Paludibaculum fermentans: one gene and its partner. The protein of the gene in region 2 interacts with the protein of the main gene of each other region in a pairwise test. Links are inferred from orthologs where the notes say so. Each region holds a gene or a part of one and is shown on either strand. Other genes may lie near its edges. The genes, in order: grpE and IRI77_RS05735.

Evidence for each region.
Region 1: the proteins of IRI77_RS05735 (region 2) and grpE interact in binary tests that used the Escherichia coli proteins (3 or more experiments, as listed by UniProt). The link is inferred for Paludibaculum fermentans from one-to-one orthologs.

What each region holds. Positions count from the first base shown.
Region 1 is NZ_CP063849.1:7,922,921-7,937,899, forward strand. What follows is about bases 4,660-7,658. They hold grpE (nucleotide exchange factor GrpE), read right to left. Parts: upstream 6,431-7,658; coding sequence 5,888-6,430; downstream 4,660-5,887. Other genes in these bases: IRI77_RS31445 (glycosyltransferase), read left to right, coding at 4,660-4,750; dnaJ (molecular chaperone DnaJ), read right to left, coding at 4,767-5,885; hrcA (heat-inducible transcriptional repressor HrcA), read right to left, coding at 6,469-7,491; IRI77_RS31465 (sulfatase family protein), read left to right, coding at 7,521-7,658. Outside these bases: IRI77_RS31425 (ATP-grasp domain-containing protein), read right to left, coding at 1-149; IRI77_RS31430 (hypothetical protein), read right to left, coding at 155-382; IRI77_RS31435 (ArsA family ATPase), read right to left, coding at 379-1,569; IRI77_RS31440 (amidase), read left to right, coding at 1,656-3,323; more of IRI77_RS31445, read left to right, coding at 3,338-4,659; more of IRI77_RS31465, read left to right, coding at 7,659-9,014; IRI77_RS31470 (hypothetical protein), read right to left, coding at 8,986-9,384; IRI77_RS31475 (glycosyltransferase), read left to right, coding at 9,706-11,316; IRI77_RS31480 (outer membrane beta-barrel protein), read left to right, coding at 11,690-14,979. UniProt on the Escherichia coli protein: Participates actively in the response to hyperosmotic and heat shock by preventing the aggregation of stress-denatured proteins, in association with DnaK and GrpE. It is the nucleotide exchange factor for DnaK and may function as a thermosensor.
Region 2 is NZ_CP063849.1:1,440,503-1,455,374, forward strand. What follows is about bases 7,438-10,329. They hold IRI77_RS05735 (Nramp family divalent metal transporter), read right to left. Parts: upstream 9,857-10,329; coding sequence 8,018-9,856; downstream 7,438-8,017. Other genes in these bases: IRI77_RS05730 (hypothetical protein), read right to left, coding at 7,438-7,883; IRI77_RS05740 (glycosyltransferase family protein), read right to left, coding at 9,904-10,329. In the rest of the region: IRI77_RS05715 (BatA domain-containing protein), read left to right, coding at 1-913; IRI77_RS05720 (hypothetical protein), read left to right, coding at 910-4,686; IRI77_RS05725 (matrixin family metalloprotease), read right to left, coding at 4,834-7,350; more of IRI77_RS05730, read right to left, coding at 7,347-7,437; more of IRI77_RS05740, read right to left, coding at 10,330-12,096; IRI77_RS05745 (DUF6600 domain-containing protein), read left to right, coding at 12,261-14,872. UniProt on the Escherichia coli protein: H(+)-stimulated, divalent metal cation uptake system. Involved in manganese and iron uptake. Can also transport cadmium, cobalt, zinc and to a lesser extent nickel and copper. Involved in response to reactive oxygen.

The DNA of each region.
Region 1 (14,979 bases), 6.5 Mb from region 2 along the record:
AAGACTTCGTCGACGGCATCGCGCGGCCATTGGTCTTTGAGGCTGAGCGAGGTGAGGAGCAGGACGCGGGCGCCTTCGGCCTTGGCCTTGTAAAGGAAGGCATGGCCCTTCTGGTAGCTGGCGATAGCCAGGATCGTGGGTGGACGCATAAGGACTACTCGACCGGGACTTTCGTGCCCTTGGTTTCGGGCTGGGAGAGATTCTCGATGCGAGCGTCGATGAGCGCGCGAATGCCTTTCAGGAACTCGATACGCGCGGTGTCGAAGTGTTGTTTAGCGCCTTCGGGCGGGCCGATCTTGCGCAGGAACTCACTCATGGCTGGTCCGGCGCCGCCGCAGAAGCAACTGCCGCAATTTGCCGAATTGGTCTTGTCATCGATCATGGGCGCTCCTCCATCCTGACACTCAGGATGCCACCATCCAGCTTCGCGCGCACGGGGGTGAGCGCCATCATGGAGGCGGGCAGCCCGATGTGGCGGCGGATGGTTCCAATTTCGACGACGAGTTCGTCGCCTTTTTTGAAGAGACCCACCTCGCCTTTTTCGGTGAACGGGACGCGGAGGTGGACCTGATAATAGCCCTCGTGTTTGGTGAAGTCGTAGGGGCGTTCGGTGCGGGTTACAGCGGCCGGGTCGGCTTGGCCGTCGTAGAGGACGCGGGCCAGTTCCGTGATGCGGGGCAGGCCGAGCACCTCGTGGGGGAAGAGGGGAACCTGCGACACGGGGACTGGGGCGAAGTAGGTCACTACCTCGCCCAGGAAGTGCTGCTGGGAGGCGCGCCACTCCAGGAAATAGGCGTCGGTGATGGTGTCGGGCAGGACGCGATTGACGATGACCTGGTCGACGGTGAGGCCGTGCAGGGAGAAGTAGACGAAGGCGCGCTGGGTTTCGCGGATCACCATCTTCTCGACGTTGGTGACGAGGCGGACGCTGGTGATGTTGGGGTCCTCCATCAGGGTGTCAATGCCTTCAATTTTGTTGAAGAGCTCCTTGACGTTGGCGAAGTAGGAGTCGGGCGGCAGTTCGACGGGCGAGACGCGGTTGGCGAGGGGCCGGACGGCGCGCAGGATGCCGCGCTGCAGGGGGAAGATGTGCTTCATGTACCAGTCGAGCGTGGTCGGCATGGAGACGAAGCGGAGGCTCTCGGCGGTGGGGGCGCAGTCGAGCACGACGACGTCGTAGCGCGATTCGCGGCGGTACTGGTTGACGTACATCATGGCGCTGAGTTCTTCCATGCCGGGGAAGATCGCCATCTCTTCGGCCTCGACGTCGTTGAGGCCGGAGGTGCGCAGGACGCCGGTGATGTAGCCGGCGATTTCGGCCCAGTGGCGTTTGATCTCCTTCTGGATGTTGACTTCGTGGATGGAGAGGTTGGGGGCGATTTCCAGGGGTTCCGAAGTTTTGGCCTGGAAGAGGCCGGACTCCAGGTCGAAGGAGTCGGCCAGGGAATGGGCCGGGTCGACGCTCATCACCAGGGTGCGGTAGCCCAGTTCCGCCAGGCGGACGCCGGTGGCGGCGGCGACACTGGTTTTGCCAACCCCGCCTTTGCCGCTGTAGAGAAGAATGCGCATCTGCCTCTATGATGCGCCCGGAGAGCGCGGAGTGGGATTTTCCGCAGCGGATGGCGGGCGGGGGTGGTGGATTACCATGGACATTCATGGAGCGTCGCCAGTGGTTTCAGTTGATGGCCGTACTTTCGGCCGCGCAAGCCGTGCCGGCTCAACCGCCTGAGCGGCCGCCTGCGCCGAAATTCACGCCGGAGCAGGTGACGGCCGCCCTGAAGTTGCTGGGGCTGGAGTTCACGGAGGCCCAGGTGGATGCGATGCTGCCGGGGCTGGGGCGCGCGGCGCTGGATTATGAGCGGCTGCGCAAGATCGACGTGCCGCTGGAGACGGAGCCGGGGATCAGCTTCCATCCCGGGCTGCCGGGTAAACAGCCCAAGGGCGGGGTGTCGCGTTTCGCACCGCTGGTGAAGGCCGCACCGGTGAAGAAGACGTGGTCGTCGGTGGAGGAGCTGGCGTTTGCTCCGGTTACGGAGCTGTCGGCCCTGCTGCGAGCGCGGCTGGTGAGTTCGACTGAGCTGACCAGGATGTACCTGGAGCGGCTGAAGCGGTTCGGGCCGAAGCTTTTGTGTGTCATTACCCTGACGGAAGAGTTGGCCTTGCAGCAGGCGAAGGCGGCGGATGCGGAGATCCGGGCCGGGCGGTATCGGGGGCCGCTGCATGGAGTTCCTTACGGGTTGAAGGACCTTTTTGCCACGAAGGGTATCAAGACCACGTGGGGCGCGGAGCCTTTTCAGGACCAGGTGCCGGATTACGACTGCACGGTCTACACGCGGTTGAAGAAGGCGGGCGCCGTACTGTTGGGCAAGCTCTCGATGGGGGCGCTGGCGCAGGGCGGATTGTGGTTTGGCGGGATGACGAAGACGCCGTGGAACCTGGAGCAGACCTCCAGCGGGTCGTCGGCCGGTTCCGCCGCGTCGACTGGAGCCGGGCTGGTGGGGTTCGCGATCGGCACGGAGACGCGGGGATCGATTATCTCGCCGAGTATCCGTTGCGGCACGGTGGGGCTGCGGCCGACCTATGGCCGGGTGCCTCGCACGGGGGCGATGGGGTTGAGCTGGACGATGGACAAGGTGGGGCCGATTTGCCGCTCCGTCGAAGACTGTGCCCTGGTGCTGAATGCGCTGTATGGGCCTGACGGGCACGACCGCACGGTGACGGCGGCGCCGTTCCATTGGGAGCCGCGGCTGCCGCTGGCGCAACTGCGCATCGGGATCGCACAGAAGTCGTTCGACCAGATGGCGGCCGGCGAGTCGAAAGACGTCTACCTGAAGGCGATTGGGGATTTGAAGGCGGCCGGGGTGAAGATGACCGCGGTGGAAGTGCCGGATTCCATGGCCGGGGCGTTGGGGCTGATTCTGACGGCGGAAGCGGCGACGGCCTTTGACGACATCACGCGGGACGGGCGGGTGGGGCAGTTGAAAGGGCAAGGTGCGGGCGACTGGCCGAATACGTTCCGGACGGCCCGGCTGATTCCGGCGGTGGAGTATTTGCGAGCCCAGCGCGCCCGCACGCTGCTGATGGAGCAGATGGAGAAGTTCTTCCTGGATTGGGACGTGGTGGTGTGTCCGCCGTTCTCGAGCCTGGGGTCGACCAACCTGACCGGGCATCCGCAAGTGGTGGTGCCCTGTGGATTTTTGAAGGGCATGCCTCAAGGATTGAGCTTCCTGGGCCGATTGTGGGAAGAGGGGGCTCCGCTGCGGGTGGCTCTGGCCTATGAGCAGGCCACGAAATGGCACCTGCAACGGCCGCCGCTGGGTTAGGTTACAGAAGAACAATGCCTTTACTGTCCATCATCGTGCCCGTCTACAACGAGGAGGAGTTTCTCGGCGCCCTGCTGGGCCGGGTGCTGGCCGCAGCGTTGCCGGAGGGGTTGGAGCGGGAGATTGTTGTGGTGGATGACGGCTCGGACGACGGGTCGTGGGAGATCGCGACGCGGTATGCGAAGGATCATCCCGAACAGGTGCGCGCGTTCCGGCACGAGAAGAATCGGGGCAAAGGCGCGGCGATCCGGACGGGCCTGGAGCAGGTGAAGGGCGAATATACGGTAATCCAGGATGCTGATCTGGAGTACGATCCACGCGAGTATCCGAAGCTGCTGGCGCCGCTGCTGGTGGGCAAGGCGGATGTAGTCTACGGTACGCGGTTCGCGGTGGGGAACGAGCGCCGGGTGCTGTACTTCTGGCATTCGCTGGCGAACTGGTTCCTGACGAATACGGTCAATCTGTTCAGCGACCTGAACCTGACCGACGTGTGGACCTGCTACAAGGTTTTCCGGACCTCCCTGATCCAGAGTATTCCGCTGCGCAGCGACGGATTTGGGTTTGAACCGGAAGTGACGATCAAGCTGTCCCAGCGGCAGGTGCACATCTACGAGACGCCGATCAGCTACCACGGGCGCACCTACGAAGAGGGCAAGAAGATCGGCAAGTGGGATGCGCTGCTGGCGCTGCTGACGGTGCTGCGCTTCGCGTTCCTGCGGGACATCTACAAAGAGTCCGGTCCGGAGATCCTGGATACGCTCTCGGGCGCGATGCGGTTCAACCGGTGGATGGCCGACACGATCCGGCCTTATGTGGGGCAGCGTGTCCTGGAGATCGGTGCGGGGATCGGGAATCTGTCGCGGTGCCTGGCTCCGCGGCGGGAGTTGTACCTGGCGTCGGACATCGACGAGGAGCACCTGGCGCGGCTGCGGTCGCGGTTGTCGCACCGGCCGAATTTTCGCGCGGTGACGTGCAATCTGAGTCATCCGCCGGATTTCGACGAACTGGAGAACCAGGTGGATACGATTGTCTGCCTGAACGTGCTGGAGCATGTGGAGGCCGACCGGACGGGCCTGCAGAATATGTACCGGGCGCTGACGCCTGGCGGGCGGGCGATCGTGCTGGTGCCCGAAGGCATGTCGGTGTACGGCGAACTGGACCGCGTGTTGGGCCACTGCCGGCGCTACTCGGAAGCCGAATTGCGCGAGAAGGTGCTGACCGCGGGGTTCGAGATCGAGACGCTATTCGGGTTCAACCGGCCGACACGTCCGGGCTGGTGGTTCAATGGGCGCATCCTGCGCAAGCGCAGCTTTTCACGGTTCCAACTGGCGGTGTTCGACCGCATGGTGTGGCTGTGGAAGCGGATCGACGGCTGGCTGCCCTGGTCGCCCACGTCGCTGATTGTGATTGCGCGGAAGCCGCGGTAGGGCGCGGCTCCGGCGGCTACATCAGGTAGTCTTTGAGCTTGTCGAGGATGCTTTTCTCCTCGGGTTCGTTCTCGGCGGGCAGGGTTTCGCGGAGCTGTTCCATGAGTTTCCGCTGTTCCCGCGTGAGTTTGCGGGGGGTGCGGACCTCGACATGAACGATGAGGTCGCCGCGGCCGCCGCCATTGACGAACGGGACACCTTTGCCGCGCAGGCGTAGGGTTTCGCCGCTCTGCACTCCTTCGGGCACCTTCATGCTTTCCAGGCCCTCAAAGGTGAGGACGTGGATTTCCGTACCCAAGGCCGCTTGCGCGAAGTTGACGGGCACGATGCAGTGGAGGTCGTACTCCTTGCGTTCGAAAACCGGATGGGCTTTCACGCTGAGGAAGACATAGAGGTCGCCCGACGGGCCGCCATTGGCTCCGGGTTGGCCTTCTCCGGTGACGCGCATCTTCATGCCGGTGTCGACGCCGGCGGGGATCTTGACCTTCAGCTTTTTGGAGGTCTGGATGTAGGCCTCGCCCTTGCATTGGCGGCAGGGGCGCCGCAGGATCTTGCCGGACCCGCCGCATTGGCCGCAGGTCTTTCGGATCGAGAGAAAGCCCTGCTGATAGAAGACCTCGCCGCGGCCGCGGCAGACGCTGCAGGAAGTCCAGCCGTCTTCGCTCTCGGCGCCGGTGCCTTTGCAGGACTGGCAGGCTTCGAGGCGCGGGACCTGGATTTCCGCTTCCAGGCCGCGGATGGAGTCTTCGAACGAGATCTCGAGGTCGTAGCGGACATCGTCGCCGCGCTGGGCACGACTGCGGCGGCGTCCACCGCCTCCGCCGAAGAGGTCGCCAAAGCCGAAGAAATCGCCGAAGATGTCGGCGAAATCCGAGAATGCGTCGGGGTTGAAGCCCTGCTGGCCGGCGCCGCTGACGCCCTGGTGGCCGTAGGTGTCGTAGGTGCGCTTCTTTTCGGGATCGCTGAGGACGCTGTAGGCTTCGGCGGCTTCCTTGAATTTCTCTTCCGCCTCGCCATTCCCCGGATTGCGGTCGGGATGGTATTTCAGCGCAAGCTTCCGGTAGGCGCTTTTCAGCTCCTGATCGCCGGCACTCCGCTCGATGCCCAAAACCTCGTAATAATCGCGCTTGCTCACGTTCAACCCTTCACCGCGACTTTCACCATGGCCGCGCGCAGCAGGCGGCTCTTGAAGATGTAGCCACGCTGATACTCAGCAACGACGGTGTCGACGTCGACATCGGGGGATTCGCAGCGGTCGATGGCGAAGTGAATATTGGGGTCGAATGGCTTGCCTTCGGACTCAATGGGTTCCAGGCCCAGTTTGCGCATCGCTTCCGCCATCCGCTGGTAGATGAGCGCCATGCCGCGCGCATACTCCGAGTCGGCGACTTCCATCTTCTGGGCGCGTTCGAAATCGTCGAGCACGGGCAGCAGCGCCTTGAGGGCGTCGTAAGAGCCATACTCAATCGCTTCCGCTTTTTCCCGCTCCGTACGCTTGCGGAAGTTGTCGAATTCCGCCGCCAGCCGAAGCAGGCGGGCGTTCAATTCGGCTTTTTCCTTTTCCAGTTGATCGCGCTGGGCAACCAGAGCCTCAAGCTGCGCGGAGGCATCGCTAATGGCGGCCACATCCTCTCCATCGAGTGTGGGCAGAGCCTCGGCGTTGGTTGTATCTTTCTCCATCTTTTCTTCCAAGTTTCAGGGTATCAGGCGTCTAACGTCTATTGTGGCAGAGTTTTTAAAACAAGCCCGACGTGCGTGACAGCCGCCAGCACGCGGGGGTAGTTCATCCGCATGGGACCCAGAACGGCCATTTTGGTCTGCAGGCCGCCCGGCATCTCCACGGTAATTCCGATGAGTGAGAAGTCGCGCATGGCCGGGTGGGCGTCGCCCAAGCCGATCTGGACTTGAATCCCGTCGGAGCTGTCGGCGAGGAACTGGTCCAGCAGTTCCATCAGCCGTTTCTTCTCCTCGAGTGCGCGGAAAAGGTCGCGCAGCCGCTCCTTGGTGAGGTGCAGGTCGATGCCGACCAGATTGGAGGCGCCTTCGAGGTAGATTTGCGGCACCATCCCGACCTGAAGCAGGCCTTGCGAGTACAGAATGGTGAGCTTGCGCAGCAGCGAGTCGTAGGTGGCGCGCTCTTCCAGCAAGCGGCGGCCGAGTTCGCGGCGGATGTCCTGCAGGCTCCAGCCGCCAAACTCCTGGTTCACATAGTTGCGGATGGAGTTGAGTTCGTCGGGCGAGACGGGTTCCGTCAGATGCGCGACCTGGTTGCGAACGAAGCCATCGCTGGTGACGACGACCATCAGGACCCGCAGTTCCGAGAGGGGCACCAGTTCCAGGTGATCGAGGCACTGGCTGATGGCGGGGATGGCGGCAACAATCCCTACGTTCCGGGTAAGTTCGGTGAGCAGGTGCGAGCTGTGCTCGGCGCGCTCCTCCAGGCTATTGCGCTGGACGAGTTCCTCGCGCAGGCGGTCGAGATTGGCGCCGGGTACACGGGAAGTGGCGATCCCCTGGGCGAAGTGCTTGAACGCCTTGGGTGTAGGGACGCGGCCGGCGGAGGTGTGGGGCTGGTCGAGATAGCCGAGGTCCGCCAGGTCGGCCATGATGTTGCGGATGGTGGCGGCGCTGAGGTTGTCTTTACGCAGACGGGCGATGCTGCGCGACGCAACAGGTTCTCCGGTCTCGATGTACATCTGCACTATGGAGTGCAGCACTTCGATGGTTCGAGGAGACAACATACCCCTATCACCAGATTATAATCACGACTGTGCTGACGCGACGTGCCTTTGCGGCGGGAATCGCTCCGGCGGTGATCACCCGGGGCCAGTCGAAGAGGCGGCCCAACCTGCTGTTTCTGATGGCGGACGACCACGCAGCCTATGTCATGGGGTGCGATGGGAACCGGCAGGCGCTGACTCCGAACCTGGATCAACTGGCCGCCGAGGGGGTCCGCTTCGCGGCCCACCACTGCAATTCTCCTGTGTGTACGCCGTCGCGGCAATCGCTGTTGACGGGGCAGATGCCGCATGCCGCCGGAGTGACGGTGCTGAGTACACCATTGTCGACGGATAAGCCTACCCTGGCCAAGCAGTTACGCACGGCGGGCTACCAGACGGCGGTGTTCGGAAAGATGCACTTCAACCGGGCGGCCGAGCCGGGGTTGCATGGCTTCGACGTGGTCTCGACCGAGGATGTCATCGGACGCGAGTGGCAGCGTGCCGTGAGACCGGCGGCGGTGCCGGACGGGATGCGGACGAAGGCTTTACCGTGGCGTCCATTCCAGACTCCAGCGCGGGAGTGGCTGAATGCCGCGAAGCTCCCCTATCCCTGCCGGGATGCGGAGATGAAGGGAACTTTCATCATCAATCAGGCCATGCGGTACCTGGAAGAGAACGCGAACAGGCAGTTTGCCTGCTGGGTGAGCCTGATGGAGCCGCATTCGCCGTTCGACTTTCCGATCGAGGACGCGGGCGCAATGGATGCGTCCCGATTCCATGTTCCGGAGGTGGGGCCGCGGGATGGGAGCCAGATTCCGCTGATCTTCCGGGACCTCTCGTCGGCGGAGAAGCAGGGGATCGCCGCGGCCTACTACACTTCGGCGCACTTCCTGGACCGGAACATGGGCCGGGTGCTGAAGAAACTGAAGGACTTGCGGCTGGACGAGAACACCCTGGTGGTCTATACGGCGGATCACGGGTACGACTTGGGCCAGCACGGCCGGTTCGAGAAGCATTGCGGGTACGATCCGGCGCTGCGCGTGCCGCTGATCCTGAGGCATCCGGGGAAGATCCGGCCCCGGGTGGTGAGAGAGTTCACGGAGCATTTGGACCTGGCGCCCACGCTGCTGGAGCATCTGGACGCTCCGCCTTTGCCGGTGCAGCACGGGCAGTCGCTATACAAGGGCCGGAAGTTGATTGTCAGCGAGTATCTGGAGAATGAGGAAGTCTTTGTACGGACGGAGCGCTGGAAGCTGTTGTACGGCAGCGGCCGGCGAGCCCGGACGGACGGGTATGTGACTGATAATCCGACCCAGGGACGCAGTACTCGTTTGTTTGACCTGGCGGCGGACCCTGGCGAATTCCAGGATGTCGCCGCGGCGCAGCCGAAGCCGGTGGAAGCATTGAAGAAAGCAGCGTTGCAGCGGTTTCGCGATACGCATCCGGAGGCGGCGCGGGAGCCTTCGCAGGGTGGGGTGGACGATCTGCTGGACTTCTACCTGGTGCCCCGGGACGCTAAGCCTGTACCACCGCGGCCTGCTTGAACATTGCCTCGGTCTCCGGTTTGAGCAGGACCCAGAAGCTGTAGAGTGAGACGGCGGTGCCCAGTGGGAAGTGCAGCAGGTTGATGGCGGCCAGGACCAAGCCCAGGATGCGCGCCCAGGGGCGCACGTAGTAGAGGCCAAATCCTAACACCAGGCAAGGCAAGGACATCACGAGGATCAACGTGATGACGATGGTGGACACCACCTGGATCAATTCGACGGGGATGGCTGCGGCTTCGTCGACTACGTTGGCCAGGAAGACGTGGAGGAATGAGGCTCCGGCGAAGGTGAACACGGCGGCGAGTACGCCGATGCCGCCCAACACGATATTGAACCAGGCGAGTATCCTAACGTGTGTTGCTAAGGGCATGGCGGTTCCTCCTCGGAGACTACACTGTCCATCTTACGACCGGAGAGGCCCAGTCGTTCCCCGAATGTATGCCCTAAAACGGCGGGATAAATGTAGCAGCGGCCGGAGGCGGCGGCATGGGCTAGGACATCCGGACCAGCCGGGTAAGGACAATTCTGAAAGAACAGAATGACATCCTTTGATGTAAAATGTTGGAGTTGCGAGTAATTGCAGAATCGTCCAGACCGTGCCGTCCGCAGGTGCAGTGCACGTATCGCCAGCACCGGCGTCCTCCGATGAGTCGCAACGGCAATCGCGGTTAACGGGAGCGGGCGTAAACCTATGGATTTAATTGGTTCGCTGGCACTTTTCCTGGCCCCTTCGAAGGTCGATCGCTGGACTCGGGCGCTGACTGACAACACGTTTTCCGGCATCCACCAACTGGGTTGGTTTGACTGGCTGCTGCTGGTGCCGTACTTCGTCCTGCTGACGATCCTGGCCATCTATGGGGCGCACCGGTATGCGGTTGTCCGCGGCTATCTAAAGTACAAGCACCGTGTTCCGCTGGTGCCCGAGACCAAGTTTGCAGCACTACCCCGCGTGACGGTCCAACTGCCGCTCTTCAACGAACGGAACGTGGTGGATCAGTTGCTGGAGTCGGTGCTGAAGCTGCGGTACCCCAAGGAACTGCTGGAGATCCAGGTTCTGGACGACTCGACCGACGACACGCATCCTTATACGGAAGCGCTGGTGGCCCGGTTGAAGGCGCAGGGGCATCCGATTGAGTACATTCACCGGACGGATCGGACCGGATTCAAGGCGGGCGCGCTGCAGGCCGGGATGGCGCAGGCAAAGGGTGAGTTCATGGCCGTGTTTGACGCCGACTTCATCCCGCCGGAAGACTTTCTGGAGAAGACGATCCACTTCTTCTCCGATCCGAACATCGGAGTGGTGCAGACCCGATGGACGTATCTCAACCGTGATTTCAGCCTGCTGACGGAAGTGCAGGCGCTGATGCTGGACGGGCATTTCGCGCTCGAGCATGTGGCGCGCTTCGGGCAGGGTTTGTTCTTTAATTTCAACGGGACGGCCGGGATTCTGCGCCGGGTCATGATCAACGATGCCGGCGGCTGGCAGCACGACACGCTGACCGAAGACTCGGACCTGAGCTACCGGGCGCAATTGAAGGGCTGGCGGTTCATCTACCTACCGTGGATTGAATGCCCCAGTGAGCTGCCGGTGGACACGTATGGTTTCCAGGTGCAGCAGCAGCGCTGGGCCAAGGGCCTGACTCAGGTGGCTTTGAAGTTGCTGCCGGCCATCTTCCGCGCGAAGATCGGCTGGCGGGAGAAGGCCGAGGCGTGGTTCCACCTGACGCCGAACCTGAGCTACCCGCTGATGGTGATCGTCTCGGCGCTGATGCTGCCGGTGATGATTGTACGGTTCTATATTGGTTGGGGCCAGATGCTGCTGATCGACGCGCCACTGATCGTTTGTTCGTTCTGGTCTGTCGTCACCTTCTATCTTTTGGCTGAGCACGAGCTGTACCCGAACAATTGGAAAAGGGCGATCTTCATTCTGCCCTTCCTGTTGGCGATGGGGGTGGCCCTGACGATCTCGAACACCAAGGCGGTGATCGAGGCACTGATGGGCAAACAGTCCGCGTTCGTGCGGACGCCGAAGTATGCTCCGAAGGCTGCGGGCAGCCTGGGTGCGACGGCATACAAACGGAAGTCGGGATGGCTGCCCTTTGCCGAGATCGGCATGGGCTGCTTCTTCCTTTTCATGGCTTTGTACTGCATTGAAGTCATGAACTTCTTCGCTCTTCCTTTCCTGATGATCTTCGTCAGCGGGTATTTCTGGGCCGGATTCTCCACGCTTTGGCAGGAGCATCAGGCGCGTCTCCGCTATCAACGCGACTCGGCAAAGGTCGAAGTCGAGGCTATCAGTTAAGGGCCGTCCTACCCGGCACAGAACCGCACGCAGGGAGCCTCTCGCCATGTGCTCCAGCGACGGGTCCGCGCATACGTACGGCGGGACCGGATGGTTTCTTTTTTCGTCAGATCAATTTTTTCGATAGCGTGACAGCTCAGTTCTCGCTTACAATCACAGATCATCAGGCAGTAAACCGAGAACCGATTCTCCCGTCACGGTTCTCCCCGCACCTCCCTCAAAGCAGTACATCGCTGCGTAGCGATACAAGCGCTCTCAAGTACTGAGCCCACCAAACTCAATCAGTTCAGTTCCGGGTTTGAATGCGCCCGGGGCCCGAGTTACGTGACTTCAGGGGAGATACCACCACATGCAGTTCAATAAGTCTCTGGTAATGAGCGCATTACGGGGCATGCGAACATTGCCGCTTCTAGCGGCCATGCTTGCGACCACTTTTAACGTTCAGGGGCAGTCGATTTATGGGAGTCTTCGGGGCCTGATCGCCGATAGTTCAGGGGGGACGATCGCCAACGCGAAGGTTTCCATTATCGATGAGGGGACGAACCAGTCCCGTGCGGTGATTTCGAACACCAGTGGCGAATACAGCTTTGCGTCGGTGACCCCGGCGACATACAAACTGGTGGCGGAAGCGCCTGGTTTCAAGAAGTTTGAACGGACGGGCATCTCCATCGCGACGCAGCAGTCTGTCGGGCTGGACGTGAAGATGGAAGTGGGCGCAGTGACTGAGAGTGTGATGGTGACGGAAGAGGTTCCGCTGCTGGAAACCGCTACCGCATCCCAGGGCCAAGTGGTGGACCGGCAGAAGTTGACGGACCTGCCGAACCTGGGCCGCAACCCCTTTATGATGTCCCGCCTGGCGCCAACAGTGGTGCAGGTGGGCAATCCCGCGTACAACCGCATGCAGGACCAGTCCGGTTCCTCGCAGATCTCGATCAACGGCGGTCCGGTACGCGGCAACAACTATCTGATTGACGGTGTGCCGATTACCGATTTTTCGAATCGCGCCATCATCATCCCCTCGCTGGAAGCGGTGTCGGAAATGAAGGTCCAGTATGCGACGTATGACGCGGAGATGGGGCGGACGGGGGGTGGCGTTTTCAACACGCTGCTGAAGTCCGGATCCAACCAGGCGCACGGTTCGCTGATGGGCTACATGCGCCAGACCGACTGGCTGGCCAACACCTTCTTCAACAACCGCAACAAGATTGGGATTACGGACCAGCCGTTCCGTAACTATGGCGGATCGTTCGGTGCTCCGGTGTTCATCCCGAAGGTTTACAACGGCAAGAACAAGTCGTTTTTCTGGCTGGGGTTCGAAGGCTACCGCGATACGCAGGCGGCCAGCCGCGAGCAGTACACGCCGACCGCGCTGGAGCGCATTGGCGACTTCTCGCAGACAAAGAACAGCGCGGGCGGTCAGCTCACGATCTACGATCCGCTGACGACCCTGGCTGACGGTTCGCGCACGGCCTTCGCGGGGAACGTGATTCCGCTGAGCCGGCAGGACACGGTAGGCAAGAACATTGCCGCCACCTACATGATGCCGAACAAAGCATCGGGCGGGAACTACTACGGTCAGAACAACCTGGCGGGCGCCGGACCGCTGGCCTCCAAGGCGGATCAGTTGTTCGGAAAGTTTGACCAGCAGCTCACCACCTGGTGGCGGGCGAGCCTGAGCTACATGCGCTACAACTCGGCGGAGCCTGGTGAGAACCCGTATCCGACGATCTCGTCTCCGGACCAGTGGCTGCTGCGGCGGTATGTCGATGCGACGGCCATCAACACGACGATTACGCCCTCACCCACCTGGGTGGTGACGGTTCGTTACGGCTTCAACCGCTTCCCGAATATCGGCACGCAGAAGTCGCAGAATTTCAACCTTGCGACCCTCGGCTTCAGCAACGCGTTCATCAAGGACGTTCCTTCACCGACGTTTCCGAACGTGACGATGCAGAACGCGTATTCGCTGGGCACGAACAACAACTTCAACTACGTACATCATTCGAAGAACTTCAACGCTTCGGCCGCCAAGTACCTGGGCCGCCACAGCCTGAAGTTTGGCTATGACTACCGCAGAATGCACGACGACGGGCTGGATTTCGGCAACAGCGCCGGCGCCTTCACCTTCGCCAACACATTCACGCGAGCCAATTCCAACTCCTCGACCAGCGCTTCGGGCGCCGATATGGCGGACATGCTGCTTGGCGCTCCGGCTGGAGCCACAGGCTTCATTCCGACGAAGCTCTATCAGTACGTCGATTACCAAGCCCTATACCTGCACGACGACTTCCGCGTCAGCACCAAGCTGACCCTGAACATCGGCCTGCGGTGGGAGCGGGAGACCGGCCTGAAGGAAGTCAACAATAACCTGATCACCGGGTTCGACCCGAACGCCACCAACCCGATCACCGCCACTTCCGGTGTTACGACGAAGGGCGTGTTCCTGTTCGCCGGGCAACCGGGCGCCAGCACGACCACCGGCAATCCGAACCTGAGCAAGTGGTCACCGCGTGTCGGCCTGGCCTACCAGTGGAACTCGAAGACCGTGATCCGTGCCGGCTACGGCATGTTCTGGGCTCCGAACTTCGCGCTGGGCTCGCCGTATAACAGTGAAGGCATCACGGCCACCTCGGCGCCTTCCGCTTCGAATGACGGCAACAAGACTCCGCTGATTTCGCTTTCCAATCCGTTCCCGAACGGCCTGGACAAGCCGGTGGGCAATTCCCTGGGCGGCCTGACCGGTATCGGCAAGCCGATGACGATCTTTTCGCCGACGGCGACCTCGCCGCGGGTGCAGCAGTTCTCGTTCGATATCCAGCGCGACTTGGGTAGCGGCTGGGTGACCTCCATCGGCTACTCCGGTTCGCGTTCGGCCCACCTGACCTGGACGACCGCCGCGGAGAATATCAACCAGTTGGATCCCAAGTACTTCAGCATGGGTTCCGCGCTGAACGCCGCGGTGGCGAATCCTTACTACCAGAAGGGCGGCGTGGCGGCTATCGGCGGCGCCACGGTGGCGGCGAACCAGTTGCTGCGGCCTTTCCCGCAGTTCGCTTCAGTGAATTACACGAACAACGACAACAACACCGCGCAGTTCGACTCCATGGTGATCCGGGCCCAAAAGAGCATGTCCAAAGGCCTGACGCTGGTGACGGCTTACACGTGGTCGAAGAACTTCGACATGGGTGGCGGCGGTCCCGGCAACAACCTGAACTCCGGCAACGGCGGTCCCCAGGATGTTTACTCCATGGGCGGCGAATACGGCCTGGCGTACTCAAGCTCCCCGCATCGCTGGACGAATGCGGTGACCTACGAATTGCCTTTCGGCAAGGGCAAGCAGATGTTGTCCGGTGTTTCCCGCACCATGGACTATATCGTTGGCGGCTGGTCCGTCAACGCCATCTCGACCTTCCAGACCGGCTACCCGCTGATGATCTACATGAACAACAACGGCAACTCGGGTCTGGGTGCGTCGCGGCAGCGTCCGAACGCGACTGGCGTTTCTCCGGAAGCGTCCGGCAGCTTCGGCCAGCGGATCGACGGCTGGATCAACAAGGCAGCCTTTACGGACGCGGCTCCGTTCACGCTGGGCAACGTATCGCGCACGATTTCGATGCGTGGTCCGGGGCAGGCCAACTGGGACATCTCGGTGTTCAAGACGGC
Region 2 (14,872 bases):
GAGCTACTCCAGCGGGACACCCGCGAACCTCGAGCGCGCCGCCTTCATCGTCGTCTCGGACACCGGCAGCTTCGACGACGCCATGCTGAAGCGCTATGTCCAGCAGGGCGGATCCGCCCTGGTCGTGCTGGGGCCGGCGAATGTTTCGTCCGGAAAGGTTCCGATTCTCGGCACGCTCGTGAAAGCCTCGCGCTACGCCTCGCGGGGAGCGGAGCGCTACCAGACACTGGGCACCGCCGATGACGCCTATGCAGCCATCGCCAAGGCCGGCCGTTGGGAAGGCGTCCACTTCTACCAGTCGATCGACGCCGATCCCGGCCAGGCGCGCATCCTCGCCCGGCTCACTGATCGTACGCCCATCCTGCTGGAGCAGAAGATCGGGGAAGGTACGGTGGTCGTGCTGGCCTCGGCCCTCGACAACCTGGCGAATGACTTTCCCGTGCAGCCGTCGTTCGTGCCGTTTGTCGAACAGATCGCCCATCGCCTGAGCGGCTGGGAAGAGGCCTCGTTGAATGCCAGCGTCGACACGGCGCTCGATTTCAAGGGCGGAGCCGGGTCGAAAGCGTTTGAAGCCATGGACCCCGATGGCAAGCGGGCCCTGACCCTGGAAGAGAGCGCGAAGGGCGCTCCGCTGGTGTTGAGCCGGGCCGGATTCTGGGAAGTGCGCCGCGGGGCAGGCAAGTCGCAGATGATCGCCGCCAACGTCGACCGGCGTGAATCGGATCTGGAATTGATGCCCAAGGAGTCGGCCGAGTTGTGGCAGTCGCCTGGCACTGCGGGCCAGCAGGCGGGCGGACAGAGCAATAATGAAAGCAAATGGCCGTTGGCCGCCTGGGTACTCGGCGCGGCGGTCTTGGCGGGGCTGTTAGAGGCGCTCGTGGGGAGCAGACACCTGGTTCAGGAGACAGCATGACGGCACTAGAACGGTTTCGGAGTTATCTGGAAGCGGTCGAGAAGCGCTTGCGTTGGAAAGCCCTGGCCCGGGGTGGCGCACTGCTGGCGGTGCTGGCGCTGGCCGCCACCGTGAGCCTGGCCTACATTGCAGACCGCTTTGCGTTCTCCGACAACAGCCTGTTCTACACGCGGCTCACGCTGTTTCTGGCGGTCGCGCTGGGTCTCGCGTTCTGGCTCGTCGTGCCCCTGTTGCGCTTGAATCGCAGGGAAGCGGCGCGAGCGGTAGAGGGCGGGGAAGCGGGCTTTGAACAGCGCGCCCTGACGCTGGAACAGAGTCAGGACGACAATCCTTTCTCGGAATTGCTGGCCGAAGAGGCCCTGCGGCGAGCGGAACAGGCGCCGCCGTGGCACCTGGTGAGCGGCCGTCTATTGGGCGGCCTGGCCCTGGGCTGTGCGCTCGGCATAGGCGTGCTGGTGTGGTTGACCGTCGCGGGTCCCGGCACGCTGGGTTACGGCGCGCATCTGCTGTGGGCCGGAGCGCCGCGTCCGGGCGCGGGTCCCATCTACCAGATTCAGGTGAAGCCCGGCGACGCCAAGGTGCGGCGCGGCGGCGACCAGGTGATCGAGGCGCTGCTGCTCGGGTTCGACACACCCGAAGTGACGCTGCGTGCCCGGCCGGCTGGATCGGCCAAATGGGAGACGCTCCGCATGGAGCCGAAGCCCAGCGGCGGCGGCTATTCATTCCTGTTCGCAGGCCTGGCGGAGAACCTCGAGTACATGGTGGAGACCTCGAAGATGCGGTCGGCCATCCATCGGCTCACGGTGATCGACCTGCCTGCCGTGAAGCAGCTCCGCGCGGTTTTCCACTATCCCAGCTTCCTTGGCATCCCGGTCGCAACGGTGGAGCCCGCGGGCGACCTGCGTGCCGTGGAAGGCACGGATGTTGATTTGCATGTGACGACCGACCGGCCGTTGACCAACGGCGTGCTGATCATCGACGACGGCTCTCGCATCTCCCTGGAGGCCGAATCCGGTAATACGCTGATCGCGAAGGTGCCCATCCGCAAGGACGGCATGTACTATGTCGCCGCCATCGAGGACGGAACTCCGGTGCGCCTGACCGAGGACTACTTCATCGAAGCCAAAGCCGAGCGCCCGCCCGAGGTGAAGATCTCGAAGCCGGGCCGCGACGCCAAGGTCAGCCCGATTGAAGAAGTCACCGTGGAACTCGAGTCGTCTGACGATTTCGGCCTGAATGACATGGAGCTGCGCTACTCCGTCAACGGGGGCGCTGAAAAGAGCGTACCGCTGCTGCGGCAGAAGGGCGTGAAGGACGCCCACGGCTCGACGACCATTTCGCTGGAAGACTTCAAGCTTTCGCCCGGAGACGTGGTGGGCATCTACGCCGTGGCTCGCGACGCCAAGACCACTACGCAGACGGACATCTTCTTCCTGGAGGCGCAGCCCTTCGAGAAGGAGTATCAGCAGTCGCAGACCGGTGGCGGAGGCGGCGGCGGGGGCGGGGAAGACCAGCAGGGCGAGATCGCCCAGCGCCAGAAAGAGATCATCGCCGCGACCTGGAATCAGATCAAGAACGGCGGCTCCCGGGCTCAGGCGCAGGAGAACGCTCAGTTTCTCTCGGGTGTTCAACAGAAGCTGTCCGACCAGGCGAAGTCCCTGGCGCAGCGCATGCGCAGCCGCGAGTTGGCCGGCACGAACGAGGAGTTCCAGAAGTTCTCGAAAGAGATGGACCTCGCCTCGGCCGCGATGAATGAGGCCACTGGCCAGTTGAAGAGCCAGAAGTGGAAAGATTCGCTGTCGCCCGAGCAGAAGGCCCTGCAGCACCTGCTGCGCGCCGAGAGCATGTTCCGCCAGATCCAGGTGGCCTTCGGCCAGCGTGGCGGCGGGGGCGGAGGGGGCGGCGGCCAGATGCGCGACCTCGAGAGCCTGTTCGACCTGGAACTCGATACGGAGAAAAACCAGTACGAGACGGCGCAATCGCGCAACTCGCAGGAGCAGCGCGAGAAGGAAGTCGACGAAGCGCTGAAGAAGCTGGAAGAGCTGGCGCGGCGGCAGCAGGAACTTGCCCAGCAGCAACAACAGCAGAAGCAGCAGGCGTTCCAGCAGCGCTGGGCGCAGGAGATGCTGCGGCGCGAAGCCGAGGAGCTGCGCAAGAAGATGGAGCAGTTGCAGCGCGGCGAATCGCAGCAGGGGCAGCAGGGTCAGCAGAGCCAGTCGCAACAGGGTCAATCGCAGCAAGGCCAACCGCAGCAGGGCGGATCCTCGGGTCAGGCGCAGCAGGGCCGTTCGCAGGGCCAACCGCAGCGCGGCCAGCAGGGGTCCAGCGGACAGCAGCAGCAGAATGACCAGCGCATGGCGCGGGCGCAGCAGCAATTGGATCGAGCCCTGGACGACATGCGGAAAGCGCAGTCGGAGCAGGGGCAGAACAGCACCGAAAGTGCGCAGCGCGCGGCGGAGCGCATGAAGGAAGCGCGCGACATGGTGGGCGGCATGCGGCAGCAGCAGTCCGGCCAGCGCATGGACGACCTGACCAACCGCTCACAGCAATTGGCCGAGCGCCAGAAGCAGTATGAGAACCAGATCCGGCAGATGTACCCGGATGGGGTGCCCGCTCCGGGCGCGCGGCCGCAGCCGGGGCAGAACGCTCCGACTCCGCAGACCATCGAACGCCTGGCCCAGGAAAAAGAGGCCATGGAGCGCGAATACAAGCGCTTGGAACAGCAGATGAAGGATACCGCTCGCGCGATGGACGGCTCGCAGAAGGGTGCGGCCTCGCGGCTGCGGGATGCCTTGGGCGAAGCGCAGCAGAGCGAGTTGGGCCTGCGGTTGAAGTTCGGCTCAGAATGGGTGCGCCGCGGCCTGGGTCCCTACCTGCCGCCGCGCGAAAAGGTAGTGACGGATTCGCTCGATAAGCTCAGCCGGCAGGTGCAGGAAGCGCGGGATCTGGCGCAGCGCGGCCAGCAGGCCGGCGAAGGGCGTGATCGTACAGAGCAGGCCCTGAATCAACTGGAGCAACTGCGCGGCCGGATGCAGGGCCAGTTGCAGCGCGGCCAGCAGGGGCAGCAAGGGCAGGGCCAGCAGCAGGGGCAGCAAGGACAACAGGGTCAGGGTCAGCAAGGCCAGCAGGGACAACAGGGTCAGGGGCAAGGCCAACAGGGACAACAAGGCCAGGGTCAAGGTCAGGGCCAACAGGGCGGCGGCCAGCGTGGTGGCGAGGGTCAGGCGGGCGGCGGCCCCGGCACCCGCCAGATGGGCCGCGGCTCATTTGGCGGGATTGACCGCGGGCATCAGCCCATGGGTGTGCAGGACGAGTATGGCGCCATCAACGACGGCCGGCGGCAATTCGATCCAGGACCCCGTTCCAGCCAGCAGGGTCTGGAAGGGACGTACGACGAGGCCCTCCGTCAATTGCGCCAACTGCGCCAGGACGATGGCGCCGACGACGAAACGAAGGCCGATGTCGACCGGCTGATCCGCGACATGCAGCGGTTGGATCCCCGGAAACTGGGCGACAACCCAACCCTGATGGGCCGCATTGAACTCGGACATCGTGCCGCAGATGGAGCAGTTGGAGCTGCGGCTGCGCAAGCAGTTGGAGAACGGTCCGTCAGGCGGTCAGGTGCGCAGCGGATCCCAGGCGAAAGCGCCGGCCGGCTACGGAGACGCCGTGGCGGAGTACTTCCGCAAGTTGAGCCGCGGCAAGTAAAGCGCCGACGTCCTGATCGAGCCCGCTGGGGGCTGTGCGGCGATGCCGTGCAGCCTCGGGGCTGAGGCACCTCGTCTCCTTGGGTAGGCCGAACCTCGATCGTGCGTGCACGCCGCTGACAGGTCCACACGGCTCTTCGCCGCATGGCCACGAGCCACAATCGCAAGCATCAATAACAGGATTGGAATGGAAGAGGGGCGTGCGGCCAGCGGCTACTTGCTGACCGTCACGTAGAACGCCGGCGAGGTCCGTCCGTCGATCGAGACCACCAGGGGCAGGGAACTCGAGACCGGTGTTGATGTCGACAGCGAGAACTGCACCAGATAGCTGCCCAGCACGGCGGGATTCACGATCACGGACTGTACGCTGTGATCGGCGATCCCAGGGGAAGTCACCGTGATCCGGCTGGGATCGATGGCCGAAACGCCGTCGCCCAGGTTCAGCACCAGCAACTGCAGCGTGTCGCCCGGATGGGCACCAGCCGAAGCGGCCACCATGGTGCCGAGAATCGATTGCACCGCCAAAATGCTAGGCGGCTGCTGATCCACTTGCACCACTGTGGGCAACGCGCTGACGCCGTCCACAACCAGTTTCACGATGGCCGGACCCAGCGGGAAGCCGTCGGGAATCTGTACCGTAATCGTATTATTCGGAGTGACGTAAGCTTGCGCGATCCGGTCGTTGCCTGTGCGGTCAGTCAGCACAGCCGTGACCGTCGTCGGTCTCGCATTCGCGAGATTGACCATCGGGAGCACGGCCTGCCCGCCGGAGTAGATGCCACCCGTCATCGCGGATGCGGCCACGTACAGGGGCTTGGAGTTCGGCAGAATCTGGAACCCGCCAGTCACATTGCTCAGCAACAGGCCGCTGCTCACCGTGAGCGCTGCCGGACCCGCCGTCGCCTGCGGGGAAATGGTGATCGTGGCCACCGCTTTGGTCCCATTCATCGTGTAGACCTGGCGTACCGTCACATCGCTCGAACCAATGCCCAAGCTGGGCAGCCAGTTGTCGAAACTGGTGTTCACGCCATTGATTTCGACGATCGTCTCAGTGCCCGCGGGGACTGCGGTGGGTGCCACGTTGATCTGGGCAAGTGCCGGTGTGTCATACACATAGGCAGGAGAGTCGACGCCGTAGATGAACAGCGAGCTCTGGCCGTCGGGATTGAAAGCCGCCAACACTGCACGGTAGCCGGCCTGCGCCGGCGGCGGAGCGATGACCAGCTTGCCATCCTGGGCCGATACAATCTTCGCACTCACGCCATCCACCCAAACCGTTGTCGAGGCGCCCAGGTTGGCGCCGGTCAGGGTGAGAGTCCTGTCGGCATTCTGGGTCACGCTTTGGATGGCCGGCGGCAGTTGCTGCATAAACTGGACGCCTGAGGGAAGAATATAGCTCTCCCCGTTGTAGTCGAAGCGAAGATGACGGGGGCCCTCGGACGAGGCGGGATTCAACCGCAGGTCGGCGATGAGGAACTGCGAGGTGTACGGCGACGTAGTGACCGTTTCGAACCCGTTGATGGACGAGACGGTGAGGCCCACTCCATTCATCGGCAACCCATTGCCGGCTAGAACAGTGCGGCCGATCGTCTTGCCCAACAGCAGCGTCGCCGGCTTAACCGCCGTGTACTTGCTGTTGTTCTCGCCGTAGTAGAAGTAGCTGTAAGTCTGTACGCCGAAGAGGGTTACACTGGGTCGCGGATTCACTGCGACGTTCACGCCATCGGTCGACTGGCCGGCGGCCACCTGATAGGGCTGCTGCGGGTTGGAGGTGCCGGGCGCGAAAGCGAGGTCGAAGGCGCCCACCGGCATCAGGGACCCGGAAGGATCCGTCGGCAGAATCACGTTGACGGGCTGGATCTCGCCCTGGACGGCTGGCGGCAGGCTATGCGCGTAGACATAGTAGGTGCCGGCCGGCACGCCCTCAATCCGGTAAGTTCCGTCGGGATACGTCAAGGCGCTGATGGCCTGGCGGTTCGGAGCCAGGGCGACGACCGAAGCCAGATTCACGCCGGCTCCGCCCATGCTCACGCGGCCCGTGATCACGCCTGTGGTCGCTTTAAACTTGTCGTTGGGGTACAGGACCGAGATGCCCGCTATGTCATCCAACCCGAGCGGCTTGCTCTTGGTCGTGGTGCGCGTCACTTCGGTCGACATCACGCTGGAGGTCCAGGTGTGTTGCAGGCCGAGCGTATGTCCAAACTCGTGGACGACCGGCAGGAAGAACGATTCGGCCCAACTCGGACGGTCGGCCGACATGGATTTGCGCAGCATCAGGACAGCGCCGGTGATCGGGTAGAACGGCCCGTTGGGGCTCTGCACCGCATCATTGGCGATGGTCGGGACGCCGTAAGCGATCATCCCTGGAGGAATCTCGTCGGAGAACTGCACCTGGATGCCCGGTGCGTTCATCTGTGTCCCCGCCGTGAAGAGCCCGCCGAAGGAGAGTTTGATGTCGGACGTGCCGACTCCGTTCCAGACAGCCGCGGCGGAGCGGATCTGGCTGATGACGGCCGCAAAACTGTCTCCGCTGGCCATCTGAGTCGGGCCATTGTCAGAGATAAAGAACGGAACCGTCTTGTTTTGTAGAGCGTTCAGGTCGTAGTGCGCGTAGACCGGGGTATAAGGAGCGCCGCCCGCCTGGAACCGGACCCAATGGTAGTAGGCCGGTGCCAACGTACCGAAGATCAGGGCCAAACCCGCCGCTGCCGCCCAACTCCGCATTCTCATCGGGTCACCGCCTGGCGCGCCCGTAACCGCAGGTTGCTCAAGCTCAGCTTGAGCCCCGAGTCGGTGCTGGGTTGACCATTGGCATCAACCACTTGCGCGTCTTCGATGGGCCCGCGCAACAGCACCGCCTCCGCAGTGGTTGCGCTCATTCGAACAGAAAGGACACCCTGGCTCAAACCGATGATGTACGGCGTGCCGCTGGGGCTCACCCAGACAAACACGACATACTCCCCACCCACTTCCAGGGCAGGGGCGCCAGCAATGCTCTGCCGCCGGCCATTGATCACTCCGCCGGGCACATAGACTTCCGTCGTCGAGGTGGTGGAAACGCCCTTGATCCATTCCGCCACCTGGACACGGTAGACGGTATAGATCAGGCTGCCGCGCTGGACCGGAGCCGCGGAAAGAACCTTGCCGCGCACAATGGACGTCGACTTCTCGACCATCTGATCGACGGTCAGCCGTTCCAGCGTCGTGGCGCCCAAGCCGGTGGCCACAAGCAGAGCCAACACGGATTGGAGAATTCTTGCCATAGGTTACGTCTCACTACCAGCAAGCCACATGCCAACGGGTAGATCAATCAAATCAATTGCTTAGGAGAGGCCTTCCCAGGCACCTGAGTCTGGAGGACACAGCGGGCGGGCCAGCTTGTCTCAACTTTGGACGGCTATGCGCCATCCTGGACCACCAGCACCGGAACACCGACAGCGTGGCGGACCTCGTTGATGGTGGCTCCAAAGACCAGATCCTTCAAGCCTTTATGGCCGTGCGCGCCCATTACGATGAGATCGGGTTTGCATTCCCGCGAGAAGCGGACAATGGCCGACTTCGGGTCGGTCGCATGCACAACGGTCAGCTCCACTTCCAACCCCAGTTGCTCCACTGAAGACCTGAGTTGCATGAAATACTCACGGCCTTTCTCCACCTCGGCCGTCTCCGCCAGGGCGCCATAGACCTGGCTGGTGACACCTTCTTCCACGTGCAGCAGGTGGACTTTGGCGTGATGGGCTTTGGCCAGCGCCGTGGCATGAGACAGCGCGACACGGTCGAGGCGGGAATGGTCCAGGGGGACCAGGATATTGCGGTACACCGGCGGCTTCAGCAGGTCGAGCGAAGCCTCCGGCAATTGGACGGAGGAGCCTTGGCGGAACGGGGCAAAGGCAACCCAGCCCAACAAGCCCACCAAGCCCAGGGCGAGGGGCAGCGAGATGTACCAGGGCCAATCCTGCAAGGTATTCCAAGCCAGCCAGAGGTTCAATCCAATAATGATCACCGCGCACGACCAGGCAAGGGCTTTCACCCAGCCGGGGCTCGTGAAATTCCCCATCTGCCGCTTGTCCGAGGTGAAGCGGATGAGCGGAATCACCGCGAACGGCAGTTGCAGGCTGAGCACCACCTGGCTCAGAATCAACAACTTATAGGCGCCATGGTCGCCGGTCCACCAGATGGTGAAGACCGCGGGCACAACGGCTGCCGAGCGCGTGATGAAGCGCCGCAGCCAGGGCCGCATGCGGAAGTCGAGAAAGCCCTCCATCACGATCTGGCCGGCCATGGTGCCGGTGATGGTCGAGGACTGGCCGGAGCAGATGAGCGCCACCGCAAAGACTACACCCGCGACGGTCGTGCCCAACAGCGGAGCCAGCATCTGGTGGGCCTGTTGGATTTCGGTCACCACGACGCCGTTCTTAAAGAAGGTAGCCGCCGCCATGATGAGGATCGCCGCGTTCACCAGCAACGCGCCATTCAGCGCGACGACGGAGTCGATCAGGTTGTATTTGCAGGCGGAGCGCTTGTCCCGATCGCGTTTGCCGATCGTGCGTGTCTGCACCAGTGACGAATGCAGATAGAGATTGTGGGGCATCACCGTCGCCCCCAGAATGCCGATGGCGACGTAGAGGCTCTGGTCATTTAGGCGCGGGATCAAACCCAACGCGACTTCGTGGAAATTCGGCTTGGCCAGCAGGACCTCAAACAGGAAGCAGCCGCCGATGATGGTGACAAAGGCGAGGATGATGCTCTCAATCACCCGGATGCCGTAGCGGTTGAACCACAGGACGAGGAGGGTATCCAGGGTGGAAAGCAGCACGCCTGCAATCAACGGCAGTTTGAACAGCAGGCTGAGGCCGATGGCCGCGCCCAGCAGTTCGGCCAGGTCACAGGCGGCGATGGCAATCTCACACAGGATCCAGAGGGCATACGAAATGCGCTTGGGATACGCCTCGCGGCAAGCTTGGGCCAAGTCCCGGCCGGTGACGATCCCGAGCCGTGCACTGAGGGTCTGCAGCAGGATCGCCATCGCGTTCGACAGCAACAGTACCCACAGCAACTGATAGCCGAAGCGGGCGCCGCCTTCGATGTCCGTTGCCCAATTGCCCGGATCCATGTAGCCCACGCTGACCAGGTAGGCCGGTCCTGCAAAGGCGAACATGCGCCGCCAAATCGACGGGTGCGCCGTCGTGACCGATGAATGAACTTCAGAGAGAGACTGTGTCCCGGACGAGTCCATGATGAAATTTAGTCTAGCCTAAAACTAACCTCCACGCAGCAGGCACGTTACCGCTTGCGTTTGGAAATAACCAGCGCGGCCAGCGCCGCCAGCAGCGACCCGAAGGACAGCGCGCCCCCCAAAATGACGCTCATGGGACGGTAAACGAACTCGATGTTATGTGTGCCGCTGTCGCAGACGACGCCTCGGACCAGGCCATCCACCTCATGGATGGGTGTTGTCTTGCCATCCACTTTCGCCACCCAGCCGGGGAAATAGGTATCGGCCAGGACGACCATTCCGCGGCAGCGCAAAGTCGCGGCCAGTTCGATACGGCCGGAGTTGTAGGAACGAACCCAGACTTCATCCTCGCCGCCGCACTCGGCCACCTGCGGCGGGGCCTCGAAAACAAAGGCCTTCCTGCCCAGGTCCGGAGACAACTTGTTCAGTTCGGCCAGAGTTTGAGTCCGGTCGGTCAACTGGGTAACCTGATGCACGGCGAAGGCGCGCGGCAGCACGTCCGGGTTGTGGAAGACCTTCAGGCCGGAGGAGCCGGTGAAGACCTCGTCCTTTTGAAATTGCGTTGGAGCTTTGCCCACTGCGTACGAGATGCCCATCAGGCGCTTCACCACGGGTTCGTGCGTTCCGAGATTCTGGACGTTCTGGGTCAGGCTGGCGAGGTAGCCGCCTGCCTGCGGAATGCCGTACCAGTCGCCAAAATTGTAGGCGATCGCCTCGCTGTCGATGTCGACTCGGGGCAGTCCCGGCTGCTGACGCAGGAAGCGGGCGATGTCGCCGTGCTCCCGCATCGAGTTCAGCCGGGCCATGCGTTCCTTTTCAAACACATGCGGCTGATAGAAACTGTTCTGGCTGCTGACCTCCACCACGAAAAGGAGCAACGCGCAGAGTGCGGCGGCACGCCAGCCGATCTGTTGCTGGCGCAGGCCCTGCAGCCACAGGGCGAGCAGCAGGGCGGCCAGCCCGGTCATCAGGCTGCGTTGTTCGCCGTTCGCGCCCGGCATCCCCTGGACACTGATCAGGGCGAAACGGGTAGCGAAGACAAGGACGCCCAAACCCACTGCGGTGAGGGCGGCGCGGCGCAGCCAGGGGCTGGCCTGTTCACTGAAAAGAGCATTCAAACCCAATGCCGAGAGGATGGAAGCTCCGAAGCCGAACAGGAAGATGGCCATCGAAGCGCTGCGCGCCTTGTCGACCACAGGCAGCAGGCTGTAGAGTAAGCCGTGCAGCGCGTTGTAGTTAGCCAGTGAGTAGAGCAACCCGCCCAGGGCGATGGCGGCGAACAGGCGCGTCTCCCAACGCTTCCAGACCAGCGCGATGGCCAGCAGGGCCAGGCAGAGCGCGGCGACGCCCACGAACGGATCGGAGTGAACGTTCCAGCCTGGAAAGATCACGCCCAGGAGGGCCGCCGGGTTCAGGCTGTACTGCATATGGACGGTGTAAGGAACCTTCTGGTCCCAGGTGACGACATCGGGCGCGCCCACCCAGCGGACCGAGAGTTTTCCATACTCCTGCGCCGGCAGAATCTGTACCGCGGCCGTCGACACCGCCAGGCCCCAGAAGAGGACAAACGCGGCGGCCCACTGGCGCGGATTCAGCCGCAACCGGGAGGACAGGAACCAGATCCACGAGGCGGCGCAGCTCAGTGAGACGAAGATGGGGATCTGGTGATGCCCGCTGAGCCAGGCCATGCCCAGGAAGAAGCCGGCCAGGATCGAGTGGACCCAGGGACGGCGGCCGCGCATCGCGCGGATCATATATAGATAGACCAGCGGCGCCCAGACGGCTCCGTTGATCATTTGAGGCCACTCCGTCACGCCCAGCCAGCCGGAGAGCGAGAAGACGGCGGCCCCAAAGACGGAGGCGGCGCGGCGGCACGAGAGTTCGCGGCACAGTTTGTAGGCGAACCAGGCCGCCATCAGGTGAATGATGACGAAGTACCAGTGGAGGTGGATCTGCTTGATCCAGCCGTCGCGCAGGGGCAGGGAAAAGAGGAGCCAATTCAGGGGGTAGGCAACCCCGGGCTGAGCCTGGGCCAGCAGCGGCTGTCCGCCGAACAGGTTGGGATCCCAAAGCGGGATGTGGCCTTTGTGCCATTCACCGGCCTCGAATTGGAACCACGGCAACACCTGCGAAGCCGTATCCTCGCCCCCCAGCCAGGTGTACTGATCAGTGAAAACCAGCCTCCAGTAGAAGCCGGTAATGACGGCGATGAGCAGCACAGCGGCGGCCCAGCGGCTCAAATCCGGGGCAGCACTGAATGGAAGTGGTGGTTCTGGATCAAGGTGGTGGTTTTCGGCCATGCCGCGGACTCCGGCGCGTCGGGGTAATTATAGCGAAATCAGTGAGTTGTGTTTTGGATGGCAGATTGCATATGGTGAAAATGAGGGCGAAGGAACCTCAGGCGATGAAACGCTGGTTGCTGGCACTGATCATACCGGGCATATTGCTCAGTGGAACCGCACTGGCTCAGCAGGAAGGCCCGCCTCCGGGGCAGCAGGAAGACGAAACGGCGGAAGGTCCAGGCCGGGGTGTGGCGCGCGTCAGCCTGCTGAATGGAGACGTATCGGTACGCCGTGGAGATTCCGGCGACTGGGTGGCGGCCGCGATCAACGCTCCGTTGCTGGCGGAAGATCGCGTGATGACGGGCCCGGGCGCCCGCGCCGAGGTTCAGCTCGACTTCTATAACCGGATCCGCCTGGCGGCCGATACGGAAATCCGTCTCTCGCAGTTGGACCAGGGACAGTATCAGATCCAGGTGGCTCGTGGCTTGGTCACCTTCAGCGCCTTGAAAGGCAGCGATGCCCAGATCGAGATCTCCACGCCGGGCGCCGCGTTGCGGCCGTTGGCCAACGGCAACTATCGCATCACGGTGAATCCTGACGGGATGGCCGAGTTTACGGTCCGGAGCGGGGAAGCCGACATCGCTTCCGTCAAGGGTGTGCAGCGCCTGCGTCCCGGCCGCACCATGCAGGTGCGTGGGGATGCGAACGACAGTGAGTATCAGTTGATTGGTGCGATTCCGAAGGACGATTGGGATCAGTTCAATGAGCAGCGGGATCGGGACCTGGCGCGTACCTCGAACAATACGTATCAGTACGTGAGCCGTGACGTGTACGGCGCCGAAGATCTGGATGGCTATGGGGAATGGGTGGATATCGCCCCCTATGGCTGGTCGTGGAGACCGTATGTGGCTCCCGGCTGGGCGCCCTATCGCTACGGCCGGTGGGGCTGGATGGATTACTACGGCTGGTCGTGGGTCAGCTACGATCCTTGGGGCTGGGCTCCTTATCACTATGGCCGCTGGTACAATGCCGGCGGACGCTGGTGCTGGTATCCGGGTGCGCGCGTGGGCGCCCGTCATTATTGGAGCCCTGCGCTGGTTGGGTTTGTGGGTTGGAACAGCTACGGCGGTTTCAATGCCGGCGTCGGCTTCGGGTGGGGCGCGGTGGGCTGGATCCCGCTGGCTCCGTTTGAGCCGGTGCATCGCTGGTGGGGCCGCGGTTACTACGGCAACTACCGCAATCCGGTCAATTTCTACAATCGGTCGACTTACGTGACGAACGTCAATGTGACGAACATCTACCGCAATTCGCGGATCGAGAACGGCGTCACGGTAGTGAATGGCAGCGACTTCAGCCGCGGCTATGCCGGACGGCCGATGCGCGCCGGGGCCGCGGAGTTGAGCCGCGCTGATATGGCGCGGGGCGCGGTGCCCGTGGCCCCGACACGGGAAAGCCTGCGGTGGAGCGACCGTGAAGTGAACTCCGGCTATGTCCAGGGCCGGGCGGCCTCTACAAACCAGGAGCGGTTCTACACCAGGAGGGCAGCTCCGCGAGTAGACCGGGTGCCCTTTGAGACGCAACGCCAGACGCTGGAACATGTTGCGACGCGTGGTATGGAATCGCGCTCGAATGCCGGACGGTCTGCAACGGCAGCGGAGCCCGCACGGGGCGGAGCGAACCAGGAGCCGCGGTCTGGCGCGGGGGAGGGTCGTGGTTGGCGGCAAACGACTGAGTCCAATGGCTCCGGCCAGAAGTCGCAGGGCGCCGGGAATGAGTGGCAGCGGTTTGGCGATCCGAGGATGAGCTCGCATACGGCGGCGGAAACCACGGGCGGCGCAAGCCGCACGGCGGAGCCCTCGAATACCCGGCCGGCGGAGCAGGAATCGAACCGGACCAATACGGGCGGGTGGCAGCGCTTTGGGGATCCGGGCAGCCGGACGGGTGCAGCGCGTTCCGAGCAGTCGACGGGCCGGACTTCAGACTCTGGCGGTGCGTCGCGCAGCACGGATTCGTCGAGACAGGCCTCGCCGTCACCACGTTGGTCGACGGGCGGCGGATCGACGCGGACAGAATCGCCCAGGGCGGATACGCCTCGGAACAGTGATCCGGGCCGGTCGTCCGGCGGTGGAGCCCGTAGTGAATCGCCCCGGGTGGAGACCGCACGGCCCTCGAGCGGCGGCGGTGGTGGACGGAGCGAGTCGCCGCGCACGGAAGCTCCTCGCAGCGCGCCGTCTTCGTCAGGGGATCGCGGCGGTGGCGAATCCAGGCAGGCTTCGCCCAGCCGGAGCGGCGGTAAGGGCAACTCCGATTCCGAACCGATGGCGAGCGGCAACTCGGCCTTCGGATCTGGCTCGACGGCGGTAGCCGGAGGCGGGTCGTTTAGCGGGAACAGCGGCGGCTTCGGGATGAGCTCGACACCCCGTTCCGAAGCGGAGCCGCAGAGTAGCGGCTTTAGCGGGAACAGCGGCGGGTTTGGGTCGGGTGCGACTCGGCAGTCGATGGACAACTCCAGCGCTTATAGTGGCAACAGCGGCGGGTTTGGCATGGGGTCGATGCGGCAGTCGTCGAGTTCGCCCAGCTTCGGTTCGTCCCGCGGCGGCAGCAGCACCTCGCATAGCGGCGGCGGGTTCAGCGGAAACAGCGGCAGCTTTGGCCGGAGCAGCGGCGGAGGCGGGGGCATTTCCCGGAGCAGTGGTGGTGGAGGCGGCGGACGCAGTGGCGGCGGCGGCCGTGG